2 regions of the Shewanella sp. SM87 genome follow, and region 1 is predicted to be linked to the other one. Evidence: predicted binding sites of a transcription regulator. Region 1 holds the regulator's gene; the other holds the start of a gene.
The links. The regulator sigma-54, encoded in region 1, starts transcription at its own class of promoters, with help from an activator protein. The targets are predictions, from matches to a motif close to GTTGGCACGNNNNTNGNNT.
Positions count from the first base shown of each region.

Region 2: a site for sigma-54 is predicted at 1,358-1,376, ahead of flgB (flagellar basal body rod protein FlgB). Genes of this name have one in related genera too.

Region 1 is NZ_JAKKSC010000006.1:123,575-126,739, forward strand. It holds gene lptA (lipopolysaccharide transport periplasmic protein LptA) at 1-14, shown strand, start outside; gene lptB (LPS export ABC transporter ATP-binding protein) at 11-742, shown strand; gene L5M11_RS06890 (RNA polymerase factor sigma-54) at 850-2,328, shown strand; gene hpf (ribosome hibernation promoting factor) at 2,357-2,644, shown strand; gene ptsN (PTS IIA-like nitrogen regulatory protein PtsN) at 2,647-3,090, shown strand; gene rapZ (RNase adapter RapZ) at 3,087-3,165, shown strand, end outside.
Region 2 is NZ_JAKKSC010000001.1:208,522-211,686, reverse strand. It holds gene L5M11_RS00995 (chemotaxis protein CheV) at 1-324, shown strand, start outside; gene L5M11_RS00990 (CheR family methyltransferase) at 425-1,264, shown strand; gene flgB (flagellar basal body rod protein FlgB) at 1,408-1,812, shown strand; gene flgC (flagellar basal body rod protein FlgC) at 1,815-2,231, shown strand; gene flgD (flagellar hook assembly protein FlgD) at 2,256-3,026, shown strand; gene flgE (flagellar hook protein FlgE) at 3,109-3,165, shown strand, end outside.

The DNA of each region.
Region 1 (3,165 bases):
AGGACTCTAAATGACCCAAATCACCTTAAGAGCACAAAATCTGGCGAAAAGTTACAAGAGTCGCCAAGTGGTTAAAGACGTCAGTCTGACGGTAAAAACCGGTCAAGTCGTTGGCCTACTCGGTCCAAACGGTGCAGGTAAAACCACGACCTTTTACATGGTTGTCGGGCTAGTGAAGAGCGATAAGGGACATATCTTTATCGACGATGATGATTTAACCGCAGATCCTATGCATCTACGTGCCCGCAAAGGCATAGGTTACTTACCGCAAGAAGCCAGTATCTTTCGTAAGCTAACTGTTCATGACAACATCATGGCCGTACTGCAAACTCGTAAAGAACTTAAAAACGAAGAACGAGAAGAAGAACTAGAACATCTGCTCGAAGAGTTTCATATCACCCACATCCGTGACAGCCAAGGCATGTCATTGTCGGGTGGCGAACGTCGTCGCGTCGAAATTGCGCGGGCTTTAGCCGCTAATCCTAAGTTCATTTTGCTCGATGAACCGTTTGCCGGCGTCGATCCTATTTCGGTTATCGACATCAAGAAGATTATCGAACAACTCAAAAGTCGCGGCCTTGGCGTACTGATCACAGACCATAATGTCCGCGAGACATTAGATGTATGTGAACATGCTTATATTGTGAGTCACGGAAACCTGATTGCCGAAGGAACTCCAGCAGAGATCTTAGACAATCAGCAAGTTAGGGCTGTGTACTTAGGTGAACAATTCAGGCTATAGTTAATCGAGCGAAGCCAATGGAGGCAATTTACACCGCCATTGGGCTTCACTCAAAATGATAATAAGCGACCTCATCCAACAATAATAACGTAGGGATCAGCGGTAACATGAAAGCGTCACTCCAGCTCAAACTGGGTCAACAGTTAACCATGACGCCACAACTACAACAGGCTATACGTCTGTTGCAACTGTCGTCATTAGAACTGCAGCAAGAGATCCAGCAAGCATTAGATTCTAATCCCCTTCTCGAGCTGGAAGAGGATCAATTCGACGCCACTAAAACCCCTGTAAACCAAACGCTATCCGATACGGATTTCAGTGAATCTAGCACTCTGCCACCAGAAAAAGACAGCTCCACCATAGACACGGCAGAGTCGCTAACCAAAGAATCCATGCCCGATGAGCTCCCCATGGACACCACATGGGATGAAGTGTTTACCGCCTCCCCAAACTCAGGCCCCGGCGGCAGTCGTGAAGACGATATGCCCTTCCAAGGCGAGACCAGTGAAGGTTTGTACGAACACTTAGAATGGCAAAAAAACCTCACGCCGTTTTCTGAAACCGATTTAGCCATTGCCACCGCCATTATTGATGCCATCGACGATCAGGGCTATCTCACCCAAAGCACTGAAGAAATTCTCGAAGCCATGGGTAATCCTGAAGTTGAGCTTGACGAAGTCGAAGCCGTACTCAAGCGCATTCAGCATTTTGATCCCATAGGCGTTGCTGCACGCGATTTAAGTGAATGCCTGCTGATCCAACTGTCGCATTTCGCCGCTGATACTCCCAACCTAGAAAACGCCCGCATGCTGATCAAAGATCATTTAGATCTGATCGCCGCCCGTGATTTTAGGTTATTGATGCGTAAGACTAAATTAAAAGAAGATGAATTAAGGGATGGTATAGCACTCATCCAAACCCTCAATCCTCGCCCAGGTTTGTTGATCACGCCCAATAATGACGAATACGTTATCCCAGATGTGTCTGTGTCGAAGAAAAATGGCCGCTGGGTCGTTGAGCTTAATCCTGACTGCATGCCCAAAATCAATGTAAATCAACATTATGCTTCTATGGCACGCAGCACAAAAAACCAAGCCGATAGCCAATTTATTCGCGGCCATCTGCAAGAGGCTAAATGGTTTATTAAGAGTCTAGAAAGCCGTAACGACACTTTGCTTAAAGTTGCTAATTGCATAGTGCAATATCAGCAAGGTTTCTTTGAGTACGGTGAAGAAGCCATGAAGCCTATGGTGCTTAACGATATTGCCGAAGCGGTAGAAATGCATGAGTCCACCATCTCACGGGTCACAACTCAAAAATACATGCATACCCCTAAGGGACTTTTTGAACTAAAATACTTCTTCTCTAGCCACGTCGGTACTGACGATGGTGGTGAGTGCTCATCCACAGCAATCAGAGCCTTTATAAAGAAACTGGTGGCAGCGGAAAACCAGAAAAAACCATTAAGCGATAGCAAGATGGCACAACTTCTGGCAGAACAAGGGATCAACGTAGCCCGCAGAACCATTGCGAAGTACCGAGAGGCTATGCTTATTCCACCTTCTAATCAGCGTAAAAGTTTATAACCTACAGTGGATATCGGAGGACGTTTCTATGCAAATAAACCTAAGTGGACACCATGTCGAAATTACCGAATCGTTACGTGCATATGTAGAAGAAAAGTTTTCAAAACTTGAACGCCATTTCGAACAGATCAATAATGTGCACGTTGTGCTCAATGTTGAGAAAATGCAACAAATTGCTGAAGCGAGAATAAACCTCATAGGTGGTGAAGTTTTTGCTACTTCAGAGCATGCTGACATGTATGCCGCTATAGACGCCCTGATTGACAAGCTTGACCGTCAGGTTATTAAACACAAAGAGAAGTTAACAAAACACTAATAATGGAACTTTGTACCATACTGCGGCCGGAGTGCACTACCTGCGCCACTCCGGGCAGCAAGAAAAAGGTACTGGAACTCATCAGCGACTTAGTCGCTGCCCAGTACCCGACCCTCTCATCTCAAGAGATATTCGAAAGCCTAGTGGCGCGCGAAAAGATGGGGAGCACAGGTATAGGTAACGGCATCGCCATTCCACATGGTCGACTAGCCGATATAGATCAGCCCATTGCCATACTAATTAAGTGTGAAGAGCCGATAGCATTTGATGCTATCGATAAGCAACCTGTTGATATTTTATTTGCACTACTGGTGCCTGCAGACCAATGTCAGCAGCACTTAAGTACCTTGTCTTGCATGGCCGAAAAGCTGAGCGACAAGCAAATATTAAAGCAATTACGCAAGACGCATGATGAAACGGAACTCTATCAGGTAATCACTGGATGAAACTGGTCATAGTGTCGGGCCGCTCAGGCTCAGGCAAATCTGTCGCCCTTAGGGTACTCGAAGATCTCGGCTATT
Region 2 (3,165 bases), on a different contig from region 1:
TCATTGAATTTACAAATTGATACCGCAAAAGATGGTCGCGAAGCATTAGACAAGCTTAAAGAGATCGCCAAAGAGATGGATAATGTGGCCGATGAGATCCCCCTCATTATCTCTGATATTGAGATGCCTGAAATGGATGGCTACACCCTGACCGCTGAAATCCGAGATGATCCTAAGCTTAAGCATATTAAAGTGGTACTGCATACTTCGTTAAGTGGTGTATTCAATCAGGCAATGGTTCAAAAAGTGGGGGCTAATGACTTTATCGCTAAGTTTAATCCCGACGAATTGGCCGCTGCTGTGAATAAGCATTTAAGTTTGTAATTGCTGTAGGTTAGTACCTAGATACGCTTTACGCTATAATCTCGACTTTATAACATGATGGTTTCGCACTGATTTTGGTGCTTGCTATAGGATTTAGGATGTGAATGTGCCAAATAAATCACTCGCTGAGGCTGAATATAATCAATTTAGGTTGTTCTTAGAGCAACACAGCGGCATCGTACTGGGTGAAAATAAGCAATATCTTGTGCGCAGTCGTCTTGCTCCTTTGATGGGCAAATATAACCTGCCATCCTTATCTGATGTGGTTAAGCATTCGATGAAGCCTACTGAGCGTGCGCTCAGAGCTGAAGTGATCGATGCTATGACGACCAATGAAACCCTTTGGTTCCGTGATCGTTATCCATTTGAGTTGTTGAATAATGTCCTACTACCTGAATACAGTCGTCTGGGGCGTCCGCTTAAAATTTGGTCTGCGGCTTGCTCGTCAGGCCAAGAGCCATACTCATTGGCTATGACTATTCTTGAGTATCAACAGAAGAAGCCTGGTGCCTTGGCTGGTAGTGCTTCGATTCAAGCAACGGATTTATCTCCTTCCATGTTGGAACGCTGCAAAAATGCCGAGTACGATAGTTTGGCATTAGCGCGTGGTTTATCTGAAGAACGTAAGCGTCAGTTTTTTGATGCATTACCTTCAGGTAATATGAAGTTAAAGGATAATGTGAAGCGGTTGGTGAACTTTAGAGCGCATAATTTGCTTGAGAGTTATAGTCTGCTTGGCAAGTTCGACATTATCTTTTGCCGCAATGTGCTGATTTATTTTGCACCAGAGGCAAAGGCAAAAATTTTGCGGCAATTCGCTGCCGCTCTCAATCCCAAAGGGATTTTATTTCTCGGTGCATCAGAATCTATCGCTGGTTTAACGGACGAGTTTGATATGGTTCGTTGTAACCCTGGCATTTATTACCAGAAAAAGACTTAACTCAGCCGCTCTAAAGAAAATTACCGACAATTGTCGGTAATTTTTTACCCATCACTTGCTCATCCTTGTTGTTATTCTCAAAATTTCCCTGATGTTGGCACATGAATTGCTTTATTTTCGTGAGAACACGAGGAGGCAATTTTATGGCGATCAATTTTGATAATGCACTGGGTGTGCATCAATACACTCTCGGTATTAGAGCGCAGCGGGCTGAAGTTATTTCAAGCAATATCGCTAACGCAGATACGCCACATTACAAAGCCCGCGATGTTGATTTTTCTGCGGCAATGCAGGCCGCTCGAGGCCAACAGCAGCAGCGAAATAGTCTTGAAATGCAAGAGCCAGATAAGCATTTTGGGCTTGCGGAGTTGACTGGGCAATTTGTTAAGTTCCGTGTGCCAAATCAACCCGATACCGGTGATGGTAATACTGTTGATATCCAACAGGAACAATCGGCATTCATGCAAAATGCACTTGAATATCAAATGTCGCTAGGTTTTTTAGACAGTAAGTTTAGTGGCATGAAGAAAGCGTTGAGAGGGGATTAATCATGAGTTTATTTAGCATATTTGATGTTGCTGGCTCGGGAATGTCTGCTCAATCGGTCAGGCTAAACACCACCGCGAGCAACATAGCTAACGCGGATTCCGTCTCGAGTAGTGTAGATAAGACCTATCGTTCCCGTCATCCCATTTTTGAAGCCGAAATGGCTAAAGCCCAAAGTCAGCAACAAGCTTCTCAAGGCGTTGCGGTAAAAGGCATTGTAGAAAGTGATAAACCACTACTGAAAGAATATTCGCCCGATCATCCAATGGCGGATGCGGACGGCTTTATTTATAAACCGAATGTTAATGTCATGGAAGAAATGGCAGATATGATTTCTGCTTCGCGCTCATATCAAATGAATGTTCAAGTCGCTGAAGCAGCTAAGTCTATGCTGCAACAAACACTTGGGATGGGTAAATAACATGTGTTACTTAGGAGGTAAGCTGTGAGCCTCATTAATCAAATTAACCAAGCGTCGGCGCAGACGGCTCAAAATAAGAGTCAGCCAAATGCCGTTACGACGAATTCATCAACCAGCTCAACGGGTAATCCGTTTCTTGATGGCATACGTTTGCCAAAAGATTCAATAGTACCGGAAGCAAAAAGCCAGCAGTTAACTCAAGATGACTTTTTCTCGTTATTAAGCCAACAGTTATCGATGCAAGATCCCTTTAAGCCCGTCGACAACGACCAAATGATTGCGCAGATGGCATCATTCTCGACGGTTGATGGTATTACTAAGTTGAATAAGGAAATCGTTAATTTAAACGGTGTTATGACATCAAGCCAAGCATTACAGGCATCAGGACTTGTTGGTCGCAAGGTGTTGATCCCAACTGATACAGGTAACATTTCAGCTGAAAGCCCAACAATAAAAGGTGTGATTAGCACGCCAGCTAAAATTCCTGAAGTTACTGTACGTGTTGAGGATGAGAAAGGCCAAGTTGTGACCACCTTTAAAGTTGATGGCAGTAAGGGGGGCAATGTCGATGTTAACTGGGATGGCCTCGATAAAGATGGAAACCCTGTAACCGCAGGTAACTATACGATCAAGGCGAGTGGTTTAGTGGATGGGAAATCCCAAGAATTGCCAGTCTCGACCTATGCTCATGTGACCAGCGTTTCTCTCGGTACGGCCAGTACTGGCGCGATTCTTAACTTGAGAGGCGGTATGGGCATCAAGTTAACCGATGTGTTAGCTGTGTCTGAAACCTAAGTTTGCATAAAAGAATTTTTGCAGTATCCGAATTGGGCGTAAGTTGCTCATAAATGAATTGAGTCAAGTGTAGAGGTGAATTATGTCGTTTAACATTGCATTGAGTGGCATTTCTGCCGCGCAGAAAGATTTAAACACT